One region of the Gracilibacillus sp. Marseille-QA3620 genome, then DNA from elsewhere that is predicted to be linked to it. Evidence: predicted binding sites of a transcription regulator. Region 1 holds the regulator's gene; the other holds the start of a gene.
The links. The regulator LexA, encoded in region 1, represses DNA repair genes until DNA is damaged. The targets are predictions, from matches to a motif close to CGAACATATGTTCG.
Positions count from the first base shown of each region.

Region 2: ACY8DX_RS05025 (YhjD family protein) is a predicted target of LexA. The motif match lies at 8,131-8,144, and genes of this name have one in related genera.

Region 1 covers NZ_CM143102.1:1,972,184-1,988,313, forward strand. Annotated here, with positions in the region: gene ACY8DX_RS10025 (AMP-binding protein) at 1-27, shown strand, start outside; gene ACY8DX_RS10030 (acetyl-CoA carboxylase biotin carboxylase subunit) at 45-1,397, shown strand; gene ACY8DX_RS10035 (acetyl-CoA carboxylase biotin carboxyl carrier protein subunit) at 1,409-1,624, shown strand; gene ACY8DX_RS10040 (enoyl-CoA hydratase) at 1,661-2,434, shown strand; gene ACY8DX_RS10045 (acyl-CoA carboxylase subunit beta) at 2,459-3,991, shown strand; gene ACY8DX_RS10050 (AMP-binding protein) at 4,007-5,968, shown strand; gene ACY8DX_RS10055 (MFS transporter) at 6,121-7,314, opposite strand; gene ACY8DX_RS10060 (MarR family winged helix-turn-helix transcriptional regulator) at 7,372-7,815, opposite strand; gene ACY8DX_RS10065 (DEAD/DEAH box helicase) at 8,073-10,550, shown strand; gene ACY8DX_RS10070 (GNAT family N-acetyltransferase) at 10,792-11,376, shown strand; gene ACY8DX_RS10075 (nucleotidyltransferase domain-containing protein) at 11,373-12,083, shown strand; gene lexA (transcriptional repressor LexA) at 12,229-12,855, opposite strand; gene yneA (cell division suppressor protein YneA) at 13,020-13,337, shown strand; gene ACY8DX_RS10090 (YneB family resolvase-like protein) at 13,427-14,077, shown strand; gene ACY8DX_RS10095 (DUF896 domain-containing protein) at 14,154-14,384, shown strand; gene tkt (transketolase) at 14,528-16,130, shown strand, end outside.
Region 2 covers NZ_CM143102.1:981,505-997,634, forward strand. Annotated here, with positions in the region: gene ACY8DX_RS04980 (ABC transporter substrate-binding protein) at 68-1,039, shown strand; gene ACY8DX_RS04985 (ABC transporter permease) at 1,092-2,129, shown strand; gene ACY8DX_RS04990 (ABC transporter ATP-binding protein) at 2,104-2,898, shown strand; gene ACY8DX_RS04995 (AzlC family ABC transporter permease) at 2,984-3,706, shown strand; gene ACY8DX_RS05000 (AzlD domain-containing protein) at 3,703-4,008, shown strand; gene ACY8DX_RS05005 (CAP domain-containing protein) at 4,049-4,558, opposite strand; gene ACY8DX_RS05010 (M48 family metallopeptidase) at 5,172-6,437, shown strand; gene ACY8DX_RS05015 (IDEAL domain-containing protein) at 6,700-6,927, opposite strand; gene ACY8DX_RS05020 (competence protein ComK) at 7,132-7,728, shown strand; gene ACY8DX_RS05025 (YhjD family protein) at 7,725-8,099, opposite strand; gene ACY8DX_RS05030 (TVP38/TMEM64 family protein) at 8,323-8,934, shown strand; gene lepB (signal peptidase I) at 8,953-9,504, shown strand; gene ACY8DX_RS05040 (RAxF-45 family protein) at 9,571-9,708, shown strand; gene abc-f (ribosomal protection-like ABC-F family protein) at 9,820-11,676, shown strand; gene ACY8DX_RS05050 (hypothetical protein) at 11,771-12,019, shown strand; gene ACY8DX_RS05055 (hypothetical protein) at 12,177-12,596, shown strand; gene ACY8DX_RS05060 (DUF1287 domain-containing protein) at 12,748-13,446, shown strand; gene ACY8DX_RS05065 (hypothetical protein) at 13,751-14,422, opposite strand; gene ACY8DX_RS05070 (VOC family protein) at 14,609-15,040, shown strand; gene ACY8DX_RS05075 (GNAT family N-acetyltransferase) at 15,203-15,613, shown strand; gene ACY8DX_RS05080 (SDR family oxidoreductase) at 15,662-16,130, opposite strand, start outside.

The DNA.
Region 1 (16,130 bases):
AAATCAGCTGAAATACTGAAAGCATAGGAGGCGCTTACGACATTATGTTCAAAAAACTATTAATTGCTAACCGGGGCGAAATCGCCTCCCGCATCATTCGTGCCTGTAAGAAGCTCGATATAGAATCAGTGGCCGTTTATTCGGAGGCGGATAAGGAGGCTCCTTTTGTGAAGGAGGCTGACCATGCCCGCCTGCTCGGCGGTCCAAGGGTCAACGAGAGCTATTTGAACACAGCCAAGATTATCGAAATCGCGAAGGAGGAAGGCGTGGAAGCCATCCATCCCGGCTATGGGTTCCTGAGTGAGAGCGAGCAGTTTGCCCGTATATGCAAAGAGGAAGGAATCATCTTCATCGGCCCCTCTCCCTCCGTAATTGAAGCGATGGGAATCAAGACGAAGGCGCGCAAAATCATGGAGGAGGCCGGGGTGCCGGTCGTTCCCGGGTTATCAGATGCGACGATGAATGTGGAGGCTGCACTAAACGCCGCTCAGAAAATCGGTTATCCGGTCATGCTGAAGGCATCGGCTGGAGGCGGCGGAATCGGCATGCAGCGAGTGAATCATGCTGCTGAACTGGAAAAAGCCTTCGCCGGCAACCAAAAGCGGGCGGAATCCTTCTTTGGCAATGGAGAAATGTTCGTTGAGAAATTAGTCGAGAATGCCCGCCATATCGAGATCCAAGTACTTGCTGACTCATACGGGAATGCGGTGTATCTAGGAGAGAGAGAATGCTCCATCCAGCGCCGCAACCAGAAGGTCGTAGAGGAAGCTCCATCTCCATTTGTGGATGAGCCTCTCCGCCGCAGGATGGGGGAAGCGGCCATTCGTGCGGTCAAGAAATTGGGCTATGAAAATGCTGGCACATTAGAATTTCTGGTCGATGCGGAGAAGAACTTTTATTTCCTCGAGATGAACACCCGCCTTCAAGTGGAGCATCCAGTGACAGAGGAGGTCACGGGGATCGATATCGTCATGGAACAAATCCGTATTGCAAATGGGGAGAGACTTTCTGTTACGCAGGAGGATGTCACCATTACAGGTCATTCAATCGAGGTTCGGATATATGCGGAGGACCCGGTGACATTTTATCCATCCCCAGGGCAAATCACGAGACTGGAGCTTCCCGAGGGACCACAGATTCGCCATGAAATCGGCATTGACGGGCATACCTTGGTCAGCCCCTTTTATGATCCGATGCTGGCAAAGCTCATCGTCTCTGGTGCGGACCGGCAAGAGGCGATTGACTCGCTCGCACAGGCGCTTTGTGATTACAAAATAGAAGGAATCAAAACCAATATCCCCATCCTCCAAGACATCATTGACCATGAGGCATTCAAGAATGGGGACATGAACACAAGCTTTATTGATACACATATGAAAAAACAACGAAATGGATAGGAGGAAGAAACATGGCACAAGAGATTAAAGCCAGCATGGCAGGAAGCGTTTGGAAGGTACAAGTGAAGCAAGGGGATTCAGTTACAAGCGGGGATGACATCGTCATTTTAGAATCCATGAAGATGGAGATTCCCATTGCCGCTGAAATGGATGGACAGATCAGCGAGGTGCTCGTGAACGAAGGGGATTTCGTGAATGAAGGAGACGTGCTCGCCCGAATGGACTGAGGAAAGAAGAACTAGAAACGGGAGGGATAGGTAACCATGATTGAACAATGGAGCGAGGACACTGGGATCCATGTGATTAGGCTCAACAGGCCGCAGCATGCCAATGCATTGTCGATGGCCCTGCTTAAGGAGCTTCAGGAAGCCTTACAGGCAATAAAGAATAAGGAAGAGATTCGCTGCGTTCTCTTGACGGGAAGCGGTGAGCGGGTGTTCTGTGCGGGGGCAGACCTTAAAGAGAGAAAGGGCCTTCCGGAAAGCGAGGTCAAGCAAGCCGTTGCTCTCATCAGTGACACAATCAATCTGCTGGAGGAGGTTCCTCAGCCGACCATCGCCTGCTTAAACGGCTCTGCCTTTGGCGGAGGGCTTGAATTGGCCCTTGCCTGTGACATCCGCCTTACAGCGGCAGAGGCAAAGATGGGCTTAACGGAGACTACGCTTGGCATTATTCCAGGGGCTGGCGGAACACAGCGGCTTCCGCGTATTGTCGGCATCGCAAAGGCAAAGGAAATGATTTATACCGGAAAGCGCATCACAGCGAGTGAAGCGCTTGAGATCGGCCTCGTCAATGCAGTCGTGAGGCAGGAGGAATTAATGCAAACGGGGATGGAATGGGCCGGCCAGATTGCCGCAAACGGACCAATTGCCGTTAGAGCAGCCAAAAAAGCGATTAACAGCAGTCTTGATACCGATATCGCCTCAGGGCTTGAGGTTGAGAACCAATGCTATCAAATGACCATCCCGACAGAGGACCGTCTGGAGGGTTTACGGGCATTTGCGGAGAAGAGAAAGCCTGTCTATAAAGGAATCTAGCTTTCGAAAGGAAGGGTTTGAATCATGGATACTATTCAAGCAGAATTAAACGAGCGAATTTCCCGCATAAAAGAAGGCGGGCAGGAGAAATACCATCAAAAAAACAAGGAAGCAGGGAAGCTGTTTGTTCGAGATCGTCTGAACCAGCTGCTTGATAACGGACTCGAGTCAGAGGATGCCCTCTTCGCTAATTGCGAGGCAGAGGATCTGCCGGCTGATGGTGTGGTAACAGGACTCGGATCTATTAACGGGCAGGCGGTTGCCGTCATGGCGAATGATTCGACCATTAAGGCAGGCTCATGGGGCTCTAGAACAGTCGAGAAAATCATCCGCATTCAGGAGACCGCGGATAAGCTGCAGATTCCGATGCTGTATCTTGTCGATTCAGCAGGAGCCCGTATAACAGACCAGGTTGAGATGTTCCCTGGCAGGCGCGGAGCTGGACGCATTTTCTATAATCAGGTGAAAATGTCCGGCAAGGTGCCGCAAATCTGTTTATTGTTTGGACCTTCCGCTGCCGGAGGAGCCTATATCCCGGCCTTTTGTGACATCGTCGTGATGGTAGAGGGCAATGCCTCCATGTACCTTGGATCACCGCGTATGTCAGAGATGGTAATCGGGGAGAAGGTAACCCTTGAACAAATGGGCGGTGCGAGGATGCATTGCTCGGTTTCGGGCTGCGGGGATGTGCTGGCGAAGAGTGATGAGGAGGCCATTGAGTTTGCCCGTCGATATTTGTCTTATTTTCCAGCAAATTTCACGGAGAAACCGAAGGCATTCGAGCCAAGGGCCGCTGAGCAATTGGCAAAGCCGCTTGAGGAGCTTCTGCCGAACAATCAAAATGCACCCTTTGATATGTATGAGTTAATCAAGGGCGTCATTGATGAGGATTCCTTCTGTGAAATCAAGAAGCTGTTCGCACCTGAGCTCATCACGGGACTTGCCCGTCTGCAAGGGAAGCCGGTCGGCATTATTGCCAATCAGCCGCGTGTCAAAGGCGGCGTTCTTTTCCATGATTCAGCGGATAAGGCGGCGAAGTTCATTCATTTATGCGATGCCTATCATATTCCGCTTCTATTCCTTGCGGATATCCCAGGCTTCATGATTGGCACAAAGGTCGAGCAGGCAGGGATCATCCGCCATGGTGCAAAGATGATTGCCGCGATGAGCGAGGCAACTGTGCCGAAGATCTCTGTCATTGTCCGTAAAGCATATGGTGCGGGCCTTTATGCGATGGCCGGCCCTGCCTTTGAGCCGGATTGCTGTCTTGCCCTCCCGAATGCCTCGATTGCGGTTATGGGACCGGAAGCAGCCGTGAACGCTGTCTATGCCAATAAGATTGCTGCCTTGCCAGAGGAAGAGCGCCAGGCCTTTGTCATGCAAAAGCGGGAGGAATATAAAGAGGATATTAATCTTTATCACCTTGCCTCAGAGATGATCATTGACGGGATTGTCGAGCCGCAAAACCTTCGTCAGGAGCTTTCAACAAGATTCCGTCTATACGAAAGCAAGCACCAAGTGTTCACGACAAGAAAGCACCCGGTTTATCCGGTGTAACGGGAGGGACTTGACATGCAAATGTCTAAATGGGTGCCTGATGAGGAATCGATGAAATCACTTCGGCTCGTGCAATGGATGGAGGAATTGAATCTCCCTGATTATGATTCGTTCTATCAGAAGTCCATCCAGGAGCCGGAATGGTTCTGGTCGGCTGTGGAAAAAGAGCTTGGCTTTGTCTGGAAGAAGCCGTATGAAGAGGTCTTGAACCTTGATAACGGGATTGCCCGCCCGCATTGGTATGTCGGAGGGGAATGCAATCTCGTTGATACGGCATTGGCAAAATGGGCGGAAACGGACCGGATGGCCATACTTTGGGAGGGCGAACAAGGGGAAGTGAGGGAATACACCTATGCCGAGCTTCATGCTTGGGTAAGCCAGGTCGCTTCCGGCTTGCAAAAGGCCGGCATCCAAAAGGGTGACCGTATTACTCTCTTTATGCCCATGATTCCGGAGGCGGCCGTTTCCATTCTCGCCGCTGCCAAAATTGGCGCGATTATCTCACCAATCTTCTCAGGCTATGCAGAAGAAGCGTTAAAAACCCGGGTTATTGCTGCTGGTGCGAAGATGATCATCACCGCTGACTCCTTTTTGCGCCGAGGCAAGCAAGTGGATATGCTGCAAACCGTACGCAATGCCCTCCCAGAACTTGGCGGTGTGGAAACAATCGTCGTTGTCGGCGGCAGCGATTTAGAAGCTCCATTCATGGATTGGTCAAGGCTGGAGGAGGCTGGCTCCCTTGAGGAATCCGTCCGGATGAAAAGCGATGACCCATTCATGCTGATCTATACCTCAGGGACGACGGGCAAGCCGAAGGGAACGGTTCACACTCATGCAGGGTTTCCGATTAAGGCAGCCATTGACGCCCGTGTGGCGATGGACTTAGTAGAAGGGGACCGCCTCCTTTGGGTAACCGATATGGGCTGGATGATGGGACCCTTCCAGCTGTTCGCAAGTTTGACGAACGGGGCGGCAATGGTGATGTATGACGGGGTGCCTGATTATCCAGAATCCGATCGTCTCTGGAAGCTTGTCCACAAGTGGCGTGTCACTCAGCTGGGAATCTCCCCAACCCTTATCCGCTCACTGATGGCAAAGGGAGAGGGCTGGCTTGATGGGCATGATTTAAGCTCGTTAAAGGTGTTCGCTTCAACAGGTGAGCCGTGGAATTCCGCCTCCTGGCTCTGGCTCTTCCAGCAGGCAGGCAAATGTCTGATTCCTATTATCAACTATTCCGGCGGCACGGAAATCTCCGGCGGCATTCTCGGCAATGTGCTCGTAAAGCCCATCACACCGGCTGCCTTTAATACCCCATTGCCAGGAATGGAGGTAGTTGTTCTGGATGAGAACGGCCAGCAGGTAGTAAATAAGGTTGGCGAGCTTTGTCTGACAAAGCCGTGGGTCGGGATGACCAATGGTTTCTGGAATGAGCCGGAGCGCTACATAAAGACATACTGGAGTACCTATGACGGCTATTGGGTTCACGGCGACTGGGTTGAAACAGACGGGGAGTCCTGGGAAATCAAGGGCCGATCGGATGATACACTCAATATTGCCGGCAAGCGGGTTGGACCGACTGAATATGAATCGATTCTCGTCAAGCATGAGGATGTCGTGGAAGCGGCAGCCATCGGAATACCTGATTCGATCAAGGGGGAGGCCTGCCTATGCTTTGCTGTCTTAAAGGGACATGTCAAAGCTAGCAAGCTCCTGGAAGACGAGCTGCTTGAGATGATTGGGCATGGTCTTGGGAAGGCATTAAAGCCTAAAGGAATCTATTTCTTATCAGACCTTCCAAAGACGAGAAATCAGAAAATCATGAGACGGGTTATTAAATCCGCCTATTTGCAGCAGGAGCCCGGAGATTTATCCTCCTTAGTGAATCCGGAGGTTGTAAGGGAAATCGCCCTGTGCAACGAAGAAAACATAGCAGGTAATCATAGAAGTGAAGGCGATATGATGAGAGGAAATCAATAATTTGTTGATAAGTCGAAAAGAAAAACAGAATTCCAGCAATGGAATGTTTGATGTAATATAGATTGCTTTCATGTAAACGAGAGGAAGGGGGCTGTTTCAAAAGTCATTCAATGATTTTTGAAACAGCCCCCTCCTTTGTCATTATAGGCTCATTATTTCCAATCAAATTTTATCGATTTTGCTTTTAAAAGATAGAGCCAAGCAAGGGTAGTGAAAGAAATAAAGATCAACATCGTAATGGCTAATCCGCTTGTATAACTACTCCAGGCTAATGAACCAACAGTCATGCCGATACTGCCGACTACAGTAAATCCGAAATTCATGACAGAGGATGCTGCCCCGACATCTGTCTCAGTAGCTGATAATAATAAATCTGAAATCATTGGTCGGAAATAGGTCGATACAATCGAATAAATGACATATGACAATAAGAAAATGATCGGACCTGCATGACCTACTGTGAGTATTAATACCGCTGAAATGATGGAGACAATAATCCCGATATTGATTGCTTTCTTGACAGAACCCGCTCCGAATTTCATGTAAATGACTGGACCCAAAATAGCAGCTGCAGAGTTAATGGCGAAATAGATACTGAAGGTTGTTTCCGAAACACCAAAACCATCAATATAAATATAGGAGGCAATTGCCAGGTAAGCCATATACGGTGCTGCAATTAATGCTCCAACCATTAATACGCTTGTAAAATGACGGTTTCTGGCAATTTTGCCTAATCCCAAAATAGACTGAATGGTGCTCCCTTGCGTGCGTTCATGCCTTGGTAACGTTTCTTGTAAAAGGAGAGCACCAATGAGGGAAATACCTGTTAAGATGGCCAAGGCAATAAATGTCATTTTCCAATCAAAGATACTTAAAATGAGTGCTCCTAAAAGAGGAGCTAACATTGGAGCCAGCAGTCCGAATGCTTGTGTAACAGATAGTACTTGTGACATTGATTTTCCTTCAAAGCTATCTTTAATTAAGGCTGTCGCAATCGCTACCATACCGCCTGCACCTACCGCTGAAGCTGCACGCGCAATAATTAAGAAGGTGATGGTTGGAGAAATTGCACACAGGCCACTAAATATCAAAGAAATAGAAATACTTGCAATCAAGATCGGTTTTCGGCCATATTTATCACTCATTGGACCTAGAATTAAAATGCCGATTGCCATGAAAATAAAAAAGATCGTCATGGTAGAACTCATTAATGTAGAGGATGTCTTAAAGTATGCCGTCATTTCAGGCAACGCTGGCATATATAAGTCAGTCGATAATGGCGGTATCATGGATAGTATGGTAATCAATGCGATTAAACCAGAATTCTTTAAATACTTTTGCTTCATAACTAAACTCCTTGTATAACATATAGCTTGCTATATAAGTGCGGAAAAATAAATGCATCACATATGACGTAATGCATTTGCGGCCATCCTACTCATGAAAGGCTTTAATAGATCAATCTCTTCATCCGAAAATCCCTCTAAAAGCATTTGCTCTGTTTGATGAATACTTTGATAAATAGCATCAAGAACATCTAGTGCAGCGCCAGTTAATGAAATAATGCGAGCTCTCGAATCGTCTGGGTCGATGTGACGGACGATAAAATTCTTTTGCTCCAGCCGGTTTAATAAGCCTGTTACAGTCGGATTCGAATAATTCAAGGCACGCTCAATATCACGCTGCCGGAACACTTTATCTGATTCATGCGCAAGTAATATAATGACATCTGCCTGACTTTTCGTTAAGCCAATCTGCTTTAGATGTTCATCTCCAATTCGTTTCACAAGATGCTCAATCATTTTCACATGTGTAAGAACAATAGGCTCTTTTTGGGAATTCTTCATTATAGCACCTCACTTATAAAAGCATCTTTCGGAATTATATAGCTAGCTATATAATCTGTCAACTACCTTCAATTCTATCGTCGCATTTCTTGGGTTAACGAAATGAAGCAGTACGGTTTGGAATCGAAGTATCTTTTGAGCTTCCATTCCAAACCGTAAAAATATTATGTAAACAAAAACAAATTTCGATTTTTCCTGTGACTTCTGTATATAATGATACCTATATAGAAGAAGTAATATGTTGATGGGAGTACTGAATGGTGGATATTTTGGAAAAAGGGTACATCGCTGCCGTAGAAAAAGCAAAGAATGATGTACTGAATGATCTATATCTTTATTTCGAACAAACGGATGAAAAGCCTACGTTCGATGAGTATATGCGTTATACCGGCGGCCGCTTTGAGCAAATTTGGCGATTGGCCTGGAAGAGCAAGACTGTCCAGCGCATGAACCGGTATGAGAAGCTCCGATTTTTGGAGAGCCGTGGTTTGTCAGCAGACGGCTTATCCAAAAAAGGCATCAATAAGCTGATTGAACAGGAGCTTGATGGCTACCGTACATTTGATCTGCATAATTGGGTCGTTGATTATTTTAAACAATCCCCGCATTTATGGGATGAATTATATGAGGATGTGAAGGTGAAGAAGCAGAAGGAATACTTCGAGACCCGCATCTTAAAGGATAGTATGCTGGATAGTTTAATGCAGGCACGGATGAAATTATACATCTTCCTGCGAGCGGATGTGGCAAAGCATTTAGCGTTTGAGCTGGAGGGGATTCCAAAGGCAAATCTTCATGGGGCAAAGACGCTCGCTGATCTTTTTCACCTGGATATTCAGCGAAGCGACGGTGAATGGGTGCTTGAGGATTTTGAACTGGAGGCATTCATTGGAAGGCTGACCTATGAGAGAATCATTCCAGCTATTCAAAACAGTCTGCCAGATGAATTGAAGGAACAGTACGAGCTGCTAAGCGGTGAGAAAATCAGCCGCCATCTTATATGGCAGCTGATTGGCGGTAGGATTGAGGAGTTAGAATGGGAATTCCAGGAGGAACTCGAACAGGAGCAGGTAAATGAGCTGCTGGAAGCGGCGGCGATTCCCTTTCAGTATGAGACCCATTACCGGCTGTATCACGAGCAGGCGGAAAACCGAGAGCGCAAACGGGCCGAAGAGCTTGCGGAGCAAAGAAGGCTGGAGGAGGAAAAGAACCGACAGCTGGAGGACATCTTCGGCAAGGAATACCGGACCTCCATTTATCAAAATACGCGGTATGTGCTTCATATCGGAGAAACGAATACCGGCAAGACATATCAGGCATTGAAACAGATGAAGGCCGCACCTACTGGTATTTATTTGGCTCCATTGAGGCTTCTCGCGCTCGAGGTCTATGAGGCGTTAAGAAGCGAGGGTATTTCCTGTGCCCTGAAGACTGGGGAAGAGGAGAAGCATATGGAGGATGCGACTCACTTCTCCTGCACAGTCGAGATGTTCCATGAGAAGGATTATTATGACGTGATGGTCATAGATGAGGCGCAGATGATTGCCGATAAAGACCGTGGTTTCTCCTGGTACCGTGCCATTCAAAAGGCTCATGCGAGGGAGGTCCATATCATTGGAAGCCATAGCGCGAAAAAGATGCTATTGAACATGCTTGAGGGAAATGATGTGGAGCTGCATGAATATCACCGGAATGTCCCTCTTAAGGTGGAGGAAAAACCGTTTAAGCTGTCTCATGTGAAGCAAGGGGATGCCTTGATTGTCTTCTCACGCGCGAAGGTGCTCCAGACAGCCTCCCGACTGGAAAGGGACGGTCATAAGGTCAGCATCATCTACGGAAGCATGCCCCCTGAGACAAGGGCTAAGCAGATGAAGCGATTCATTGATAAGGAATCAAAGGTCATCGTTTCAACGGATGCCATCGGAATGGGATTAAACCTGCCAATCCGCCGTGTCGTCTTCCTTGAAAACGAGAAATTTGACGGAACGAGAAGAAGGATGCTCACCTCCCAGGAAGTAAAGCAGCTAGCTGGACGTGCCGGCAGGAAGGGTCTCTACAACGTCGGTTTGGTTGCCTTTACCTCGCAAATTGACGTCATGACAAGACTTTTAGAGGATGAGGATAAGTCGATCAATACCTTCACGATTGCCCCGACCCAGCAGGTGTTTGACCGGTTTGCCCGCTATCATTCTTCCCTTGAGCATTTCTTCTACCTATGGGGAGAATTCAAAAATCCACATGGGACGAAGAAGGCGCCGCTGACTCAGGAACGGGAGTTGTATGAGCATATCCGAAACACCGATATTGAACGACGGTTCTCGCCAAGTGATTTATACGGATTCCTGCATCTTCCGTTCTCAAGCAATGAACCAGCATTGGTGCGGCAATGGATGGCCAACATGAAGGCCGTCATTCATAACTCAGACCTGCCAGAGCCCATTATGAAGCAGGATACACTGGATGAATTGGAGCTTTCCTATAAATCCATCGGCCTTCATTTATTGTTCCTTTACCGGCTGGGACGGAAAACGGAGGCCTATTATTGGGAGCGGATCCGGGAAGAAATCAGTACACGTGCTCACTCAAAGCTCCGGACAGATGTGAAGAAATATCAGAAGAAATGCCGATCATGCGGCAAGTCACTGCCTGGTGAGTACCCCTATAATATTTGCCAATCCTGTTATGATGACAGGCTGCTGCAAAGGCATCATTATCGGGGCAGAAACTTTAGATAAAGTGAAACGACCATCCGTGAGTGTTTTTCCCCCGTGGATGGTTAGTTGAGCCAATTGGGCTTTTATGGACAGTTGACCTCTCACGAAAGCATCTCGATGATCCTGCAGGTTAGTGGGAGTTTTACGGTCCGTAAATGCGGGATAAACAAAAAGCAGCATTCCATGAATTTTGTGGGTGCTGCTTTTTTCGGTTTTTTCAAAAATATTTTATAATGAGAGAAAAGAGGGTGAGGTGTGGGCAGTGAAGGTGGAGGATGTGTTCGGTTCATTTCCTGCTTTAGAAACGGAACGGCTGTTATTGAGAAAGCTGACGAAGGACGACGCGCAAGATGTGTTTGAGTATGGCTCTGACCCTAAGGTCACGAAATACGTGACGTGGAACACGCATCAATCATTGAAAGATACCCGAGAATTTATGGAGTTTTCCTTAGGGAAATATGAGAATAAGGAACTCGCTCCATGGGGAATGGAATGGAAAGAGAACGGCAAGCTGATTGGGACAATCGATTTCATCTCATGGGACATTCGTAACCGAGTGGGGGAGATTGGCTATGTCCTATCACGTGATTACTGGGGAAAAGGCATCACGACAGAGGCAGCAAAAAAAGTGATTGAGTTTGGATTTGAGGAAATGGATTTAGTGCGTATCCAGGCTCGATGCTCTACAGAAAATGCAGGCTCTGAGCGGGTGATGCAGAAAGCTGGGATGAGCTATGAAGGCATTATTCGGAAAGGGTTGTTCGCTAAGGGAAAACATCATGACTTGAAGCTGTATTCCATTTTGCGAGAGGAGTACGATGCTAGAGGCGGAGGGAGAAAGAAATGAATAAACGACTGGACCCGTTAAGCGCTTCTATGAGGATTATCGAGAAATATTTCCCGGATTGTCACGGAGCAATCCTGTCCGGCAGCGCAGCTCGCGGGGAAGTGACAGAGACATCGGATTTGGATATCATCGTTTTTGATGACCGTCTCCAGCACTCCTATCGTGAGTCATTCATCGATTTTGGCTGGCCCATTGAGGTATTTGTCCATAATTTGACCTCTTATCAGATTTATTTCGAGCGTGATTGCCGGGACGGAAGGGCTTCCTTGCCGCGAATGATAGCTGAGGGAACGGTGTTGAAGGATATGGGAGCGTTGATGAAGATTCAGGAAGAGGCAAAGGCATTGCTAATGAATGGCCCAGAGGTGTGGACACAGGATACGATTACATACAAGCGGTATTTTATCACAGATCTATTGGATGATTTAATAGGAAGTCAAAATCGAGGGGAACGCATCTTTATCGCTGGGAGTCTGGCTGAACGATTGAGCGAGTTTGTGCTTAGGACAAATAGGCAATGGACGGGCTCATCTAAATGGATGATTCGCTCTTTGTCCCAGTATGATAAAGAATTGGCGGATGGTTTTATGGAAGCTTTTGATTATTTCTATAAAACGGATGACACGAAACCGATTGAAAGGGCAGCAGCCAGTATACTTGAACCGTATGGCGGAAGGCTGTTCGAGGGTTTTTCACTAGGAAAATAGAATAGGAAGAAGCACATTGCTTGAGCTTATCTCAAGCATTTTTTTGTGCGGTTATGCTGCATAAACTCTAGTAAACATTCATATAGTCTACTAAGAATCTAGCAACTGAAGGAAAAAACCAGCCGTTTAATAGGCTGGCTCTTGATTAGTGAATATTTCTGTATAGGCCGATGACTTTTCCTAAAATGCTGACATTTTGAAGGATAATGGGGTCTAGCATAGAGTTCTCCGGCTGTAAGCGGAAATGATTCTCTTCCTTAAAGAAACGTTTAACGGTTGCCTCGTCATCCTCTGTCATAGCGACGACAATCTCGCCGTTGTTGGCTGTATGCTGCTGGCGGACGATCACATAGTCGCCGTCAAGGATGCCGGCTTCAATCATACTGTCTCCCATGATTTCAAGCATGAACACGTTCTCATCTGCCGGTGCCATATGCTCAGGTAGTGGGAAGTACTCCTCAATGTTCTCGATCGCGGTGATAGGCTGTCCTGCTGTAACCTTACCAATAAGAGGAACACTAACGGAGTTTGCTTTTGGAATATGATCATGCGGATCCATATCAAGAATCTCAATGGCACGCGGTTTCGTTGGGTCACGTCGAATGAGTCCCTTGCTTTCCAGCCGAGCTAAGTGTCCGTGAACGGTTGAGCTTGAGGCAAGTCCGACTGCTTCCCCAATCTCCCTTACGGAAGGCGGATACCCCTTCGTCCGAACTTCTTCTTTAATGTATAGTAAAATATCTTGCTGTCGCTTTGATAGTTTTGTTGTCATCTCCCGCACCTCTTTATCTGATCTTTGTCGTTATTATATCATGAGGGGAACACTAGTACAAACATAAGTTCGATTTTTCTTGTTGACACGAAACATTTGTTCGGTTTATACTGAATTTACGAAAGGCGAACATATATTCTTATTTTGTGGAGGGATTTTTACATATGAAACACGTTTGGTCTTCTTACTCATATACCATCATTTTTACGGTTGGACTTTTTCTTTTGATTTTATTGGCGACTGTCACGAATTTTGAAAAGAGCGATGATCAATATATGAAAGTGACGGTTGAGAGCGGAGATACGTTATGGGCTATGGCAGAGCAGTACGAGGATGCGAATATGTCTACGACGGAATTTGTCAAATGGGTTCGAGAGGCTAATGAACTTCAAACTACCCACATTAAAGAAGGCCAAACGATTATCCTTCCGATTGAAAAGAATGCGGATATCCTGCATTTGGCAGACTCAAATAAAGAATAAACGCTATAATGAGACTAGTGAAGGCCGGGGCATTCGTTCCGGCCTTCCATGCATATCTCAGGAAGAAATTATAGAGAATGGTGAGAGAAATGAAGGTTGGAATTTACTGCAGGGTCAGTACAGAAAAGAGCACACAGGAGACCTCTCTTGATAGACAGGAGCAGGAATTAACCCAGCTTGCCGCAATGAAAGGCTTTGAGGTCGTCACGATTGAGAAGGAGCAGGCGAGCGGCTATGACTTGGAGAGGGAGGGAATCCTGGTCCTGCTCGAGCAAATGCGCAATAAAGAAATAGAAGGGCTTCTTATTCAGGATGAAACACGGCTAGGCCGGGGGAACGCGAAGATTGCCTTGATGCACTGCATCTATAAGGAGGGCATTAAGCTATATACCGTGACACATAACGGTGAGCTTGAAGTGTCTGAAACAGATGCCATGCTCCTGCAGATCATCAGCATTGTTGAGGAATATCAGCGCAAGCTGCAAAACAGCAAGATTCGCAGGGGGATGAAGCGGGCTATAGAGAATGGCTACAACCCTGCCAAGAATTTGTCGAATCAGCATGTCGGCGGCGGCAGGGAGCGTTCAGAGGTCCCAATCCAAGAGATTATCGCCCTAAGAATCAAAGGGCTGACATTTGCCGAGATTACGGAGAATTTAAATCGCAGAGGCTATGAGGTCTCAAAAGCAACGGTTCATCGCCGCTATGCGGAGCATGCCGAAAAACAAAAGCATGTATAATAGATACTTCTTGAAATAGTGTCGGTTTTTCTATACGATGTCAGTAATTGATTTTTTAGGAAAAGGAGCAATATACATGCTGCCAAAAAGCAAAATTAATCGAATTAATGAATTATCCAAGAAGGCGAAGGAAGGCAGCCTTACAACAGAGGAAGCGAAGGAACAATCCTTGCTGCGCGCTGAATATTTAGAGGCTTTCCGTGCTTCCATGAGAAAGACAATTGAGGGAGTAACCATCATTGACCCAGAAGGAAATGACGTGACACCGGAAAAGGTTAAGCAAATCCGCAATAAAAGACTTCATTAATGGGTAAGAGATAGTAGGAGCTTCCACTCTTCGTTGAAATTTTTGTCAATTCTGTAGAATTGGGTAAATAATGTTGTCAATATAACTTTGTTTCATTTATAGTAAGACTGAAGTATGTTAATCGGAAAGGATGTAGACTGACTATGTTTACTGAAAAGGATCAATTAGCGATTACAGCTATTCGTACACTTTCAATTGATGCAATCGAAAAAGCCAATTCTGGTCACCCAGGGATGCCGATGGGCGCTGCGCCTATGGCCTACACATTATGGACTCGTTTCATGAACCATAATCCAAATAATCCAGAATGGTTCAACCGTGACCGTTTTGTGTTATCTGCAGGGCACGGATCCATGCTTTTATACAGTCTTCTTCACTTATCCGGATATGGACTTGATATGGAAGAAATCAAGAATTTCCGTCAATGGGATTCTAAAACACCTGGCCACCCGGAATATGGCCACACTCGCGGGGTTGAAGCAACGACTGGTCCACTAGGGCAAGGGATTGCAATGGCTGTTGGGATGGCAATGGCTGAACGTCATTTAGCCGCAACTTACAACAAAGAGAACTATGAAGTAGTCGACCATTATACATACAGCATCTGTGGAGATGGCGACTTAATGGAAGGCGTATCTGCAGAAGCAGCTTCATTGGCTGCACACTTGAAGCTTGGCCGTTTAGTCGTTCTATATGATTCAAATGACATCTCCCTTGATGGGGAATTGAGCATGAGCTTCTCTGAAAGCGTAGCGGACCGCTTTAAGGCGTATGGCTGGCAATATATCCGTGTAGAAGACGGCAATGATTTGAGTGAGATTGCCAAAGCGCTGGAAGAGGCAAAAACAGATCTTGATCGTCCAACTATGATTGAAGTCAAAACAGTCATTGGTTATGGAGCACCGAATAAATCCGGTAAATCTGCCGTTCATGGCGCTCCGCTTGGCGAAGATGAAATGAAGCTGACGAAAGAATACTATAAATGGACATTCGAAGAAGACTTCTATGTACCTGAAGAAGTATATGAGACATTCAAAGATACAGTTATTGAAACAGGCGCTAAGAAAGAAGAGGAATGGAACCAATTATTCGCAAGCTATAAGGAAGAGTATCCAGAGCTTGCTGCTCAGCTTGAAACAGCTATCAATGGTGAGCTTCCAGAAGGCTGGGATAAAGACATTCCCGTTTATGAAGCAGGCAAGGCTGTTGCAACACGTAATTCCGGCGGCGAAGTGCTGAACGCCATTGCGAAAAATGTACCATCCTTATTCGGAGGTTCCGCTGACTTGGCTGGTTCAAACAAAACGATGCTGAATGGCGAGAAGGATTTCCTTCCAGGAGCTTATGATGGACGCAACATTTGGTTTGGTGTACGTGAATTTGGAATGGGTGCTGCGTTGAATGGTATGGCGCTTCATGGAGGACTCCATGTGTACGGCGGTACATTCTTTGTCTTCTCTGACTACCTGCGTCCAGCTATCCGTTTGGCTGCGCTTATGAACCTGCCTGTTACTTATGTGTTCACACATGATAGTATCGCAGTAGGGGAAGATGGTCCGACACATGAGCCAATCGAGCATCTTGCGGCCTTGCGCGCAATGCCGAATGTTTCCTTGATCCGTCCAGCTGACAGCAATGAAGTGGCAGCGGCTTGGAAAGCGGCGCTTACTAGCAAGAATAAACCAACGGCGCTTGTTCTATCCCGCCAAAACCTCATGACATTGCCATTGTCTGCTAAATTGGCAG
Region 2 (16,130 bases), 990 kb from region 1:
CACAAACGCATAAACGCACAAAAGCGAAAAAGCGACAAAAATAGACAAAAAGAGAGGGGATACAGGAATGAAGAAAAGATGGTTAGGACTTACCGCAGCAATGGCAATCTCAATGATCCTGACAGCTTGTGGATCAGATGACACATCATCTGGAGATAGTAAAACATTTAAGGTAGGTATTTCACAATATGTAGAGCATCCATCGTTGGATGAGGCGACTAAAGGATTTAAGAAGGCGATTGAGGATGCTGGTGTCGAGGTGAAGTTCGATGAACAGAATGCTCAAGGTGATGCGACAAACAACCAGACGATTGCGACTAATTTTGCGGGAGATGGAGTGGATTTAATTTTTGCCAACGCTACCCCTAGCGCACTTTCTGCCGCAAATGCCACAACGGATATTCCGGTCGTGTTTACCTCTGTGACAGACCCTGTCGGTGCGGAGCTTGTGAAAGATTTCGAGGCGCCTGATAAGAATGTAACAGGTACAACAGATTCTCATCCAGATGCGATTCCGAATACAGTCAAGCTAATGGCGGATATGGGATATAAAAAAGTCGGCACCGTCTATAACTCTGGTGAGCAAAACTCAGAGGTACAGGTGAAGCAGGCGGAAGAAGAGGCTGGGAAGAATGGTCTGACCTTGCAGAAAGTATCTGTTGCTACATCTGCCGAGGTGAAGCAGGCAGCTGAATCGTTGGCAGGAAAAGTGGATGCCATTATGATTGTGACAGATAATACGGTTGTCTCTGCGCTGGAATCAGTTATTTCTGTTGCAGAAGCGGAAAAAATTCCTCTCTTTGTCGGTGAGCTTGATTCTGTAGAAAGAGGCGGATTTGCAGCCTATGGGTTCAGCTACTATGATATCGGCTACCAAGCAGGAGAACAGGCTGTGCAAATTCTAAAGGATGATAAAGAAGTGAAGGATATCCCTGTGGAGGTACCGGGAGATCTTAAGCTGGTAATCAATAAGAAGGCAGCTGAAAAAATGGGAGTCGATGTCGACAGTATTAAGGAAGAAGCGGAATATATTGAATAGCCGCCAATAGAATGAATGGAAGCCTGGAATCCAAGCAGAGAGGAAGAGGAATGTGTTTGCATCTGTTTTTGGGTCGGTTGAGGCCGGCATTATCTATAGTTTAATGGCTCTAGGGGTCTACTTATCTTTCAGGATATTAGATTTTCCTGATCTTACGGTTGATGGAAGTTTTGTAACAGGGGCAGCGGTCGCTGCCGTCGCAATCAGCAATGGGATAAATCCATTTTTGGCAACCGGTATGGCGATGATTGCCGGATTCATGGCTGGAATGACAACAGGATTGCTTCATACAAAAGGAAGAATTAATCCGTTATTATCAGGGATTTTAATGATGATTGCCTTGTATTCGATTAATTTACGGATTCTAGGCAAGCCGAATGTCCCTTTATCATCAGAAGAAAAGGTATTTACCGTCTTTCGTTCGTGGTTTGAGTCACTAGGCATAGATGAAGGGATGAGCTCATTCCTTAATGCCATCAGTCTATCAGGATTCATTCCCTCCACTTGGTCCATTCTCTTGCCGATGGCTGTCTTTGTTCTCATAATTAAGATTCTGCTGGACGCTTTCTTGAGAACGGAAATAGGCCTTGCCATTCGCGGAACCGGAGATAATGAACAAATGGTCAGAAGCTTCTCTGTTCATACGGATTGGACAAAGATGATTGGACTTGGTCTCGCAAATGGTCTTGTTGCTTTATCAGGCGCATTTATCGCCCAGTATAATGGTTTTGCTGATGTCGGGATGGGGATTGGCATGATTGTAATAGGCCTTGCCTCCGTTATCATTGGGGAGGCCATCTTCGGCGCTAAATCGGTTGTGAGAGCTACGTTGGCTGTTATCGGAGGGGCAATTGTGTATCGTCTTGTGGTGGCGTTTGCTTTGAAGGTTGAATTCCTCGAAGCAGGTGATATGAAGCTGATTACCGCTATTATGGTCATTGTAGCGCTTCTAATTCCTAAATGGGTTGACTCGTATAAGAAATACCGCCAGAAACGAAGCCGATTGAAACAGGCTGCTGCCATGGGCATCCAAGCGGGAACAACTGGAAAGGGAGGCGAGCAGCTTGCTGCAACTAAACCAGATCAATAAAGTATTTAACGAAGGTTCTCCAGATGAGAAGATTGCCTTGAAGAATGCTAATCTCTACCTAAATGAAGGAGATTTCGTGACGGTCATCGGCAGTAATGGTGCCGGGAAATCGACCTTAATGAATTTGATATCGGGTAAATTAATTCCTGATTTCGGTACGGTCTACATTAATGGGGATGATGTGACCGGCATGGGAGAGCATAAGCGGGCACGCAAAATCGGCCGAGTCTTTCAGGACCCGCTGGCCGGAACGGCTCCTCATATGACGATTGAGGAGAATCTAGCTATTGCTTATGCCCGTACCAAAAGAGTCGGTTTTGGGTTCGGCGTAACCAATAAGAGAAGAGCATTCTTTAAGGAAAAGCTGGCCGAGCTTCATCTCGGGCTGGAAAATCGATTGTCTGCTAAAGTCGGTCTTCTCTCAGGTGGAGAGAGACAGGCGCTGTCATTATTGATGGCAACTTTCACAGAACCGGATATTCTCCTTCTTGATGAGCATACAGCGGCGCTTGATCCATCCAGGGCTGCCTTGATTACAGAGCTCACAAAGCAGCTTGTTCAAAGGCATAAACTGACGACTTTGATGGTCACGCATAATATGCAGCAGGCTCTTGACCTTGGAAGCCGGCTGATCATGATGGATGGCGGAGAAATTATTTATGAGGCAGATAGCGTCGTGAAGAAAACGCTTACGGTTGAGAAGCTCCTGGCTGAGTTCCAGAAATTAAAACGCGATTCAAATATATCAGACCGGTCCCTGCTGGGATAATAGAAGCTTGCGAATAAATGTCTGGCCTCGGGCCAGGCATTTTGCCGTATAGCCAACTTAGATGAAGGATAGGGGGTATAGGGGAATGGAAGAAGTACAGGCAGGCTATATGAGGTCATCTGACTTTATGAGCGGCCTAAAGGCCGGAATGAGTATCGCTATCGGTTATTTTCCGGTTGCGGTCACTTTCGGTCTGCTGTCCAAATCAACCGGTCTGACCCTTGCAGAGACTTTATCGATGAGTCTTATTGTATATGCTGGGGCTGCACAATACATAGCATTGAATTTATTGTCACTTGGAATCGGAATTGCTGAGATTATTTTGGCGACCTTCATCCTCAATAGCAGGCATTTTCTTATGTCAGCTTCCATTCAGGCAAGAGCAGCAAAGGATCCGTCATGGAAGAAACTCATTTATGCCTTTGGTATTACAGATGAGACCTTCTCTGTTGCCTCTTTAAGGTCGGGCAAGATTACAGCAGGGTTTATGTTTGGACTGGGCGGAATCGCCTATGGAAGCTGGGCATTGAGCACACTGCTCGGATACTTGTTTGGAGCAAGCCTGCCGGATGTATTGAAAGAGAGTATGGGAATTGCCTTGTATGCTATGTTTATTGCCTTGCTTATTCCGCCGTTATCGAAGAGCCGCAAGGTTTTGTCCTTGGCTTTAAGCGGGGCGGGATTGAATTTTCTGCTCAGTTCTTTTGATCTTCTTTCAACAGGCTGGTCCTTGATTGCTTCCGCCTTATTGGCATCGGTCGGAGTCGAATGGCTTTATGGGAGCAAAAGGAGGAGTAAGGAAGCATGAGTATATCCATTTTTCTATTGATTGTTGGGATGGGGCTGGCTACGTATCTTCCGCGTATGCTTCCTTTCTGGCTTATGAAGGAGGGGGCTTTACCACCGTTTTGGATGCGTGTACTCGAAAATATTCCTTATGCTACGCTTGGCGCTTTGATTTTTCCCGGCGTCCTCTATATTCAAGAGAATATTTGGGCAGGGCTTGTTGGCGGTTTATCTGCTGTTATCATCGCCTTGCTTGGGGCCAACGTGATTGTGGTCGTGCTTGGTTCAATCGCTGTCTTAGCGGGTCTTTCCTTGTATATGTAGAAGAAACCTCCAGCCAAGACTTGGCTGGAGGTTTCAAAATTTATTGAGCGATGAATAGCTGTGTCCAGTAGTGGCGGTAATCACCGCCAGAGACATAACCTACACCGATATGTGTATATTTCTTTGAAAGGATATTAGCTTTATGGCCAGAGCTGTTCATCCATGATTTAACGACAGCTGCTGGAGTCGTCTGTCCGGCGGCGATATTCTCACCGGCTGCTGTATAAGAAATGCCAAACTTTTTGAGCATATTAAAAGGCGTTCCATAGGTAGGGCTTGTATGAGAGAAGTAGCCTTTATCACGCATATCCTTGGATTTCGTTTCTGCAACATTATTCAGTTTCGAGGAGCTCTTCAATGCTTTTAATCCGGCAGCTGCTCGTTCTTTGTTCACGAGCTTCACAACCTGCTCTTCAAACGTTGGTGTGTAGGATCCAATTTTGAATTTGGAGGAAACAACCCATCCGACAGTAGAACCGGATTTCACCTTGTAACGTTCGCCACTCTTACCCACAATCGTGACGTTTGTTTTAGCATTTAAGGTTTTCAATACTGTACTCTTGGTGCTTGTTGTTTTGTAGATTTTTTGCTTGCTCAAGGAATGAGCAGATTGACTGACCTTGCTTTTCAGTACCCATCCGGTTTTGCCGGAAGCTTTTGTTTTGTAGTAACCGTTCTTCAGTGTACCCGTATCAATTGAAAGGGCTTTACCCGTAGATAGTGTAAGTAATGTAGATGAGTTGCTCTTCGCGGATGCTTTCAAGCTTGTTTTGGCTTTCACGTAGAGTGTTTTTGCCGTTGCTGCTTCTGCGTCTGGAATGCGAATAGCGGTTAATGCGGCTAGAAATAGAATCATGGATAGCAAGACTGGCAATATCTTTTTCATTAAGCTGATTTCCCCCTAGAATACATGTTGCTAATTCTTAGACTTATCGTATTATGACAAAAAACGATAAAATTCTTTAGCACGATAAGAGTCTAGTAGATTAATATGAGAAATACAAGAGGCTTTAGTAGGATTTAAGGTGAGTGGAAAAGATCGTTTAGGTAAATCGCCGATTGCCTATATAAAAGGCTTCACATGGTCAAACTATGCTAGGTTCTAACTTGTCTGTATATGGACATATATATAGATGAAAATTCAGGAAGGGGGAGAATAACGATTGAAGAAAAAGTGGTTTATGGCCGCAGTTGGCTTATTTCTTCTGTATGTGTTCTCCATCTATATCTATCTGTTCCATGGTGCCGATACAAGCATACCTGATGCCTTAAATGGTACAAGTGTCGACCCTAAGACTTTTATGGATGGCGAAACACTAGAGGATAGCGAGGCTTATTCGAAAATCAGGAACTTCTTCTTTTTCATCAGTACGCCTTTGGAATGGCTGTTCTATGGAATTGTGCTTGTAACGGGTCTTTCTAAGAGGCTGGACAGATGGGGAAGGATGTCATGGAAGAGACAATTTGTGCAGACGGGCGCTTATGTTTTTTGGCTTTCCTTATTGCTGTTTGTTGTCTTTTTGCCGCTATCTTATGTACGCTATAAGATTTCCTTGTCTTATGGGATATCTACACAAGCATTTTCCTCATGGATGAAGGATAACCTGATTGAATTCTGGGTTGATTATGCAATGACCGCTGTTGTGGTGATGGTTTTGTACTGGCTCATCCGTAAAAGCCCCAAACGATGGTGGCTGTTTGGCTGGCTGCTTTCGATTCCATTTACGGTTTTTGTCATGTTCATCCAGCCGGTTGTGATTGATCCTTTGTACAATGACTTTTATCCATTGCAAAACAAGGAGCTTGAGGAAAAGATCCTAGCACTCGCGGATAAGGCGGATATCCCGGCTGACCATGTCTACGAGGTGAATATGTCCGAGAAGACCAATGCACTGAATGCTTATGTGACCGGTGTAGGATCTAATTCACGTATAGTGCTTTGGGATACGACCCTTAACAGCCTAGACGATGATGAAATTCTCTTCATAATGGCTCATGAAATGGCCCATTACGTCGAAAAGCATATATATATTGGTATTGCAGGATATTTGCTTTTAACACTTGTGGGACTCTGGCTCACCGATAAGTGGATGAAGCGGGCTATTCGAAAGCGGGGAGATCTTTATCAACTTGAGTCGAAGCAGGAGATTGCCTCCTTGCCGCTCTTTCTGTTGATTACCTCAATTCTCTTGTTTGCCGCAAACCCAATCACCAATTATGTATCACGTGTACAGGAAACGAGGGCAGATGAATATGCTCTTAAGATGACGGATAATCCGGAAGCAGCTATTACCTCATTCCAGAAGCTTTCGGAAAGCGGCTTAAGTCAAATGAATCCGCCATATCTTGTCAAACTGTTCCGCAACAGTCATCCATCGATGCTTGAGAGAATCCAGCTTGTCAAACAATATGAGAAGAATCATCATTAAGATAAAGGATATTCGATTCAAGAGGAAACGGGTTCCTTTCTTCTCCTTGCCTTTTATGGAAGGAGCATATGGCTCTTGATCTCAGTGGTCATGCTAGGGGTTGGCATATTGGTATTCATTTAGAGCATCGAAGAAAGATTCACTAGTTATTCGAAGGCTGTCTGCATTTATGCAGACAGCCTTCGATGTTGGCCTTTATTTGTAATACGTCATAATAAAAACGCCTCCTGCAGTGGAAGAGGCGTTTTTATTGGTCCATTTATTAATTCCCGAAGTTCTTCTCTAATTCAATCAGTTCAGAGGATAATTGAAGGAATAACTCTTTATCCTTTTTGTCTAAGGCCAGATCAATCTGGTCCTTAAGTTTTCGCTTTGCATGGGTTAATTGGGCTTCGTAAATCATCATATCCACTAATACTTCTTCAGTTAGTCCCTGGGCAGCAGTCACATCAGCGTTGACAATATCTGTATTTGCTTTTTCGTGATTCATATGAATCCCCCCGTTGCTTTTTTTTATTATATAGCAGTTGGGGAGAAAAAACAACTGAATGTTTTAATAATTCTGATAATTATTTTGTTTTTAATCTAGCATAAACTAATATTTGGATTTTTTTGACAAAATATGACTTATTTACTATATGGTATGGTATATTGTTACTAAGGTAGTAAATTTGTCTTGAATAAGGAGGAAGTCATGGAAGAACGCTTCATAAATCAAAAGGAAGAGTATGAAATAAGTCCTTACACGTTTGCTGTGATCCCAGTGGAATATGGCTATAAAACGTATTCAAAAATCATCGAATTCGATGAAGAATTCCTTGTTCCGCAAAAGCCGCTTGATGTCGTTAAAACAAGCTGCAAGTATTTTGGATCAAGTTTCGATGGCAGGTGTGAAGGGACGAAGGAGCTCCTGAATATCTCGCATAAGGTTCCAATTGCTCTCGACCCGGCAAATGGCCTGTTCTTTTTTCCGACGACTTCTCCTCATAGGGATACGTGCGTTTGGCTATCCTATGAACATATTGTTTCGAGAATCCGCATCGCACCTGCCAAAACGCAGATTAACTTCCGGAACAAGCAGTCCGTTCTGATTCCGGTTTCCTACAGTATCATCGAGAATCAGATGCTTCGGACTGCATTATTGAAGTCAAAGCTTCATCAAAAAATGGAGGAGACCGTCAGGCAGACTAACTATTTGTATAATTACATGCAGGTGAATGATGGACATTCGGCGTTTCATTTGAAGGGAGCCTTATCTGAATCCTCCCGCAATGGTTTTGATAAACATTAAGCATCCTTCTTTCCCTGCCATTGCTTAATGAAATAGTACTCTAATAATTCCTGAACTTTATTGCGAATACGCGGGTTAAAGTAATTATGATATTCCTCATACCCTTTATATAGAAAGAGAAATAATGTGAAGGATTCATCCCTTTTTGATTCTTCGACCTTTAGCTGATGGGTCCTCATATAGCGGCTCACAGCTTTTAACTCATGCTGAACCTGCTTCATTGTTTCCTCAATTAAAAGAACGTAAGGCTGTTTTAGTTTGAATGGTGCCGCCTCAACGGCTTTCAAATCTCTCGTGAGAATTGTAAGCACCATCGGCAAATAAATAGCCTTTTCCATTATATTTCGATCTTCGGTGGGGATGCGGGTCATTTGGAATCGCGTCCTTTCAAATGTATTAATACGAACATATGTTTGTATATAGGATAATAGGTCCAGTGATTTTTGACAAGTTTAATTTCTGCCGAAAGATGATATATAGTACTATCTGATATAATAAGTATGAAGGTAATGAGTTCGTCTAATCCAATGAGCGGAAATGAAATTACCTATTATGAACTGACTGACAGCAGTCATTGATTGGTGAGGAGATTTTATGGATTTAAGCTGGTTGACCGAATGGCTAACAATGGAACGGCTTGCGGAATTAATAAGCGATTACCGGAATTTAGGGCCGATACCAGGCTTATTATTGCCCTTTTTAGAAGCATTCTTACCGTTTCTTCCTTTATTTGTATTCGTTACGGCTAATGCTAATGCATTCGGCCTTTGGATAGGGTTTTTATTATCTTGGACAGGCGCGGTGGCAGGTGCGATGGTCGTCTTTTATTTGGCGAGAATGTACGGCCGGAAGCGGACAACCTCCTTTGTGCACAGGCATCCAGCCGTCCAAAAGGCGATGAGCTGGATAGATCGGCATGGGTTTGGGCCTTTATTCATCCTTCTGTGCTTTCCTTTCACTCCGTCAGCAATCGTCAATATCGTCAGCGGCTTGTCGGACATCAGCCCAAAACAATATATGATTGCAGTCTTTGGCGGGAAGATGGTTATGATCTTTACCATCAGCTATATCGGCCACGATATCATGTCGCTCATTCGAGAGCCGATTAAATCTGTCATTATGGGTGTGATTATCTTTATTCTTTGGATAGTCGGCAAACAGGTGGAGATTCGATTGAATAAGACGGGACAGAAGGAACATTCCTAAAGGAACGGAGGGGGCACGATGTCTCCAAGGAGGAAGGGACTGCTTTATTGGTGCATTGGATTTGTCTGTGGAATTGTCCTGCTTGTGCAGGTGCAGAATCATTTGTACTCCAATTACCGAGTGGAGGGCAAATCGATGACCCCGACCTTGGAGGAGGGAAACCGCTTAATTGTCACCAAGGCTGGATTTGATGAAAGGGATATAGAACATTTTGATATTATCGTCTTTCATAAGAATAAGCGGGAGGATTATGTGAAGCGGGTAATCGGCTTGCCGGGAGATGAGATCACATACAGAAATGGATTTCTCTATATTAACGAGCAGTATATAGAGGAATTGTACATAAGGGATGAGGCTGATTTAGGAACTGGATCTTCTCAAACAGGTTCATTCACGCTGAAGTCCTTGATGGGTGTGGATAAGGTGCCTGAAGGGATGCTTTTTGTTCTTGGGGACAATCGCGATAAGAGCTATGACAGCCGCCATTTCGGCTTTGTTCCGGTCGATGAGGTTGTTGGGAAGGTAAATATGAGATATTGGCCGCTCACGGAATGGCAGGCTGACTTCTAGTTCTGTTTGCTTTGTCTGAATATTTAACTTATAATAAGAAGACCAATGATTAAAGGAGGTGTAGAGATGAATCGTTCTGTTAAGGTATGTTTGCAATGGCTGGAAGACCTGTCATTGATTCGTGCCATTTTTCATGCTGAAATTCGCCAAGGGGGAAGTCTGCCCAATTTTACCGAATTTCATATGAAAACAGTACGATTATAAGTCTCTATACCCAGCGGAATAACAAAGCTAGAAGCCATGGGAAGTCTTATAATGACTTTTCCATGGCTTTTTTTATTAAAGGGTATGGACATGAAAAAGGAGTTCATACAAATGATACTATGCAGTGTACGTGATATCGGAAAAAGCTATGGAGGAACCTATATATTTGAGAACGTAACCTTTGAAATCAAAGAGGGGGAAAGAATCGGGATTGTCGGGCCAAATGGCTGCGGCAAATCAACGATTCTGAAGCTATTGGCAGGGCAGGAGAATCTGGACACGGGAGCTATTCACATGAAAAAGGGCACCTCTGCCGGATTGTTAGCACAAATCCAGTCCGCAGCGAAGGATGAAGTTGTGTATGAGTGTTTGCTCTCTGCCTTTGCGAAAGAACTGCAATGGAAAAGGCAATTGAGCGAATTAGAGGGAAGGCTGTCCACCGAGCAGGACGAAATTATGGCGGAGCGTCTTCTGAAGCAGTATGGAGACCTTCAGGAGCAATTTGAAGAAGCCGGTGGCTATGAGCTCGACAGCCGTGTGATGAAAGTGGCAACAGGGCTTGGGCTCGAGCCTTTATTGAAGAAGGAATTTGGCGCATTGAGCGGAGGGGAGCAGACCAAGGTTGGTCTTGGATTATTGCTCCTGCAAAATCCGAATTTGCTGCTCCTTGATGAACCGACAAATCATTTAGACATTCTGGCGGTGGAATGGCTGGAGCATTATTTACTTTCTTATGCGGGAACAGTCGTAATTGTATCCCATGACCGATTCTTTCTGGATAAGACAGTTAGCAAAATCATGGATATGGATGGTTCAGAAGTGCATGTGTATGCCGGGAATTATACGGCCTTCGCAGAAGAAAAGGAAAAGCGTCTGTTCATTGAATTTGCTGAGTATAAGGAACAGCAGCGGAAGATCAAGAAGATGAAGGAGGCCATCAAGCGCCTGCGGGAGTGGGCGAACCAGGCAAACCCGCCAAGTGCGGCTCTTCACAGGCGGGCAACGAATATGGAGCGTGCCCTAGAGCGCATGGAGAAGTTGAAGAAGCCTGTCCTGGAAAAGCGTAAGATTGGCCTTGAACTTGATATGGCAGACAGAAGCGGGAAGGACGTTATTCAGCTATCAGCTGTCTCGAAGCAATTTGACGGTAATAAACTGTTCCATGATGTTAATCTCCACCTACAATATGGAGAAAAGGCAGCCATCGTTGGAGCAAATGGAACAGGGAAATCAACCATTCTGAAAATGATACTTGGAGAGGAAAAAGCGGACCAAGGAGTTGTGAAATGCGGAAGCAACTTGAAGATTGGTTATCTGTCCCAACATTTATTCAGGGATGAGAAGGACTTGACCATCCTCGAGCGCTTTCGCCGCGAGGTTAGTGTAACGGAAGGGGAGGCCAGGCATATCCTGGCACGCTTCCTCTTCTATGGACCAAAGGTCTTTCAAAAAATCACGCAATTAAGCGGCGGTGAACGAATGCGTCTAAGGCTTGCCGAATTGATGTATCAGGATATCAATTTTCTCATCCTCGATGAACCGACCAACCATTTAGATATTGATTCAAGAGAAGTGCTCGAGGATGCACTCGCTGAATTCGAGGGAACAATCCTTGCAGTCAGCCATGATCGTTACTTACTCAATAAGTTATTTCCGAAAACGTATTGGTTAAGTAATCAGCAATTGGTTACCTATGTTGGGAACTATTCTTACGCAAGGGAGAGAGCGGACCGCTTGCCGCAAGCAGTTGAGCCAAGGGTGAGCTTCAACAAAGCAGAAAACAAATTAGAGATGTTAGAGAAAAGAATAGAGAAGGTAGAAACGTCCTTATGTGAGATTTCAGAAAAGCTTCAAAAGGGAAACGATACAGAAATCCTGAGAAAATTAACGAAGCAGCAGGGGGAATTGATGAGGAGGCGTGAAGAACTTTATGAAGAGCTTGCCTCTGTTTTGGATGGCGAGAGCTAGACATGAGTTAGGCTGGTCTCAAAATAGTTATTGCTTCCATATAAAAGGTGAACTATATAAGATAAATAGAGAGGGTTTAGTGGAGGGATAACAAATGAAAAAATTTTACTTGGCCGTCACTTATGATGTCTGTGAGCATAATGATCTTTTTATAGACATGAACGAATATATCCTGGATTTAACGAAGGATGTAGAGGAACAAATTAAGGAATTGGCCAAGGTGGATGTGGCTCCTTTGGTTAAGGTATATGAATCGGATACATGTGAATTTAAAGAGTATAGACTATACAAGGAATTCATCTTCAAGGAATATGAGTGTGGTTGTGAGGAAAGTGAATGTTAGTCAATAAAGGACTTTGTTAATTCTAGTAAAAAAGAGCTGTTATCAGCTCTTTTTTTGCTCATATGCAAATGGAGAGGGCAGCAGGATGAGGAAAGCTATCTCGATTTAATATTCAAATAACAAAGAGGTGATTAAGGTGAATCGCACCCCAAAGATAATGGAACGATTACTGGATGAGGAAATAGATGAACAGGAATTTGTGGATATAATCGATGGCATTTATAAGCAAGATTGTTATATATATGCCATTATTCCTGATTGGGAGGAAGATTTGCTAAATCAGCTGTCGGATAATTTTGTTGTAATCCAAAAGATTAAATTCCCCTTAATACAGATCTTTCCAAGGACGATTGGACTTTTGGGGTATGTGAAGGATCGTAAGAAACAATATGTTTACGAGTTTTATTTAAGGTCTTCAACAATAGACTTTTTTGTTTTTTCGGAGTTAGATATATCCCAGCATTTAAATCAAATTAGCAAGAAAAACCTTGATTTAGGTGAACTCTTTAAAGCACTCAAAGTTCCCCACATAACCGTAGGGCCGGATGGTCAATGGCTGAGGATTGTAGAATATTGAGATTTTGCTCTTAATCTAGTTAATGAGGCATGAATTCAAGAAGGATTCATGCCCTTTATTGTTGAATTCCATATGGGAGTATAGGAGAAAGCATTATTTCAGTGACTATCAGAATATATAATTGATTGCTTTATGCAGAGGGGGGAGATAAATGAAGCTGAAAAAAATAATGTTGATAGCTGGCGTGGGTTTGGCGGTGACAGCTCCCTTGTTTACGATGCTTTATCGGGACGGTTTGATTTTGGACATGGCAGGTATACATCTTGATAATCCCTTAGCAGAAAAAGTTACTGTGGAGGAAAAGTATGCAAGGGTTGATCAAAATCAGAATACGGTGGCTGATCCGCTGGACATCGTGAATGCTGCGAGGGAAGAAGTGGAGAATCGAACACGTTACAAGAGTGCTTATTATGAAGGCGGTTATCCTCCAGACAGCGAGGGAGTATGCACAGATGTTATTTGGAGAGGATTGGCAGGAGCGGGCATCCATTTAAAAGAGTTGATGGATCAAGATATTCAAGAACATTCGTCTTTATATCCACGGGTAGGGGAAAACCCTGATCCTCATATTGATTTCAGGAGGGTTCCTAATCAGCATGTCTTTTTTGAGCGATTTGCCGAATCCCTTACGACCGAATTGATTCCTAATGATCCAGAGAATTTAGCGGAGTGGCAGCCTGGGGATATTGTCATCTATTTGGAGGGGACAGACCATGCCGGCATCATTTCTGATAAAAGGGCCAAAGATGGCATCCCTTATTTAATTCATAACACCCCTCCCTTTGCATCGGAAATTAAATTAACTTCTTATCAACAACCAATTGTAGGTCATTATAGATGGAAATATTGATTGAAAATAGAAAAGGGCATTTATTGCTCCAGGTCAGAAGAATAGCAGGGGTCAGTAGAAGATGAGGAGAATCAGAAAAGCAGGCAGATTTCTTAAAGATGTCCTAATAGATATTATCGTAGAGATAGTTTGGAATATCATCATGTTTATACCAAGAATGATTATACGCTTCATAAGTCACCTTTAGTGAAGTGATTGGCAGAAAAGTATTAATGAGAATGATAGAACGGACTGGGGGTCTGTAAATAATAATAGTTACATTAGCATAGCTGTTTGAGAAATCCAGGCAATAAAAAACTGGACATCAGTCCAGTTTCGGATAACGGGTGCCATCGGTATCGGTGACAATGATTTCTTCTTTCAGCTCATTTAAGCCAATCATAATGGTTGGATTTGCCTCAGAGGACCCATTCGCAAAACTCCGTACCGTGATAGTGGTTCGGTTGTTTTCGTTCTCCACGTTTACCACTTCTAGGTTAGAGCCTTTCATTACCTCACCAAGGGAGAGGACGATAGCGGGATTGCCCTCTGAAATCGTGTGAATGGAATAACCTCGGACAGACGCATTTCGCTGAAGGGCATCATACTCGCTGGAAAGAGAAGAGTCCGTATAGCCATCAGTTCCTTGCTTGTCGAGCACCCAATAGTTTGTTTCCCCTGCCAACAATGGAGTGACGAGCAAGAGGCCTGCCCAGCCGGCCAGAAGAACCAGCCCGATTCGCTTGATGAGCGGAAAGCGAATAGTCAGAGCGAGCAAGACACTGACGATGCCAATGCCGATGGCCATGAAACCAAACGGAATGCCATCCCATCCACCGATGAGGGCAATGCTTGCCAACAAAAGCATGACGGCTGCCCCGCCGACCATAAGCGATCGATAAAGCGGGGAAATCAATTTGGATATATAGTAAGTCATGGCATAGCAGCCAATTCCGGCTAAGATACCGGCTGCAAGGAATAAATTTAGATAATTCATGAGTAATCCTCCTTTCTCTCATTTTTATTCGATAAAATGGATGGTTCTTCCTGCTTGTGGAGGTACAGTAACGAAACAGGTGTTCATTTCCTTTTGCAGGTTAACGGAAGATTGGAATGGCAGAAAGAAGGATTAACGAACCATTGTGTTGAAGATGGTATTTAAAACAAAGAGGAGGGACTATTAATGGTTTTGCAAAGGGTTAGCTTGATTACAATTGGTACAACCAATGTGCCTGATTTACGTTCGTTTTACAAAAAATTAGGTTGGGAAGAAACGGGGACAAGCTCTGATCATTACGCTGTCTTTAAAACGGCAGGCGTCCTGCTTTCCCTGTTTCCTATTGAGGAATTGGCTAAGGATGCGGGAGTAGAAATAAATCAAAATGCAGATACCTTTCGAGGAGTATCCTTTGCTGTCAACGTCAATAAACCTGAGGAAGTGGATACAACCATTGATACGATTAGAAAAGCGGGCGGCAATATTTTAAGAGAACCAAGTGATGCCTTCTGGGGCGGGAGAACAGCTTATTTTGCGGATCCTGAAAACAATCTTTGGGAGATTGCGTGGAATCCGGAATCCGTATTTGATGAACGCGGTGCGATGATTTCTTTTTAATCTCTCTCCTGATTCTGTCTTTAGCCAGATGGCCGGGTTTCTTATTCTGCAAACGGGATAATCTAGAGTAGGGCTGATGATTGAGAAGATAATTGGAAAGTGAGATTGCATTGGGTGGACCAATAGAATTATTTTTGGCCATCAAAATACGGAGGTGCCGTTATGCAGCCGAAGCAAATGTATATTCGAAGGTTTGAAGAAAAGGATTTCTTCCATATACAGCAGTTAAATGAAGAGGAAGGATGGACGAATCTAGCAGGGAAATCCGAGGAGACAAAAGCTGCCTGGAAACATTCTGATGTCGCCTTCGTAGCTGAATGTAATGGAGTGATGGCCGGGTATATGCGCGGTCTTACAGATGGGGTGGTCACCCTTTATGTATGCGAGCTGCTTGTGAAGAAGGAGTACCGCGGCTGTGGTATTGGAAAAGCCCTACTGAAGCATGCCCATAGCTTCTATCCGAAGACGCGGATGGAGCTGCTGGCCAGTTCAACATCCAAAACCTATTATGAACAGCTGGGATTCCGCTCGTTCAGCGGATATAGAATCACGATGCCAGAGTGGGAAAAATAAAAACGCCAGCGGGAGAATACCTTGATCCCGCTGGCGTTTTCATTTTGTCTAAATCGTATCTTCCCATATCTTTTGTTCATAATCCTTGACTTGCTTCTCAGAGCTTTCGGGCCAGACGGTGCGGAAGGCATGATGCTCGGCCGGGATGACCTCAACCATTTTCGCAATCATATCCTCAGGGGCAAATTGCTTTTCGAACACCTCGGTTCCCTTGGCGTATTGCTCTCGCGTGGTGAAGTGAATCTTAGGGTCGTACCATTTCCACGGTTCCTCAACCATGCGGTCATTGAATCCGGTTTTGTATGGCCCGGGATTGATGGTGGCAACCTGGACACTGAATGGTTTCAGTTCTTCCTTCATGGATTGGGCGATGGCTTCAAGAGCATGTTTTGTGGCCGAATAGGGACCGAGATAAGGAGCGGCACTTAAGCCGGCAATCGAGCTGACGAACACGATTTTGCCGGATTGCTTTTGCACAAATTTTCGTGCAGCAATTTGGGCCGTTTTTAAGGTGCTG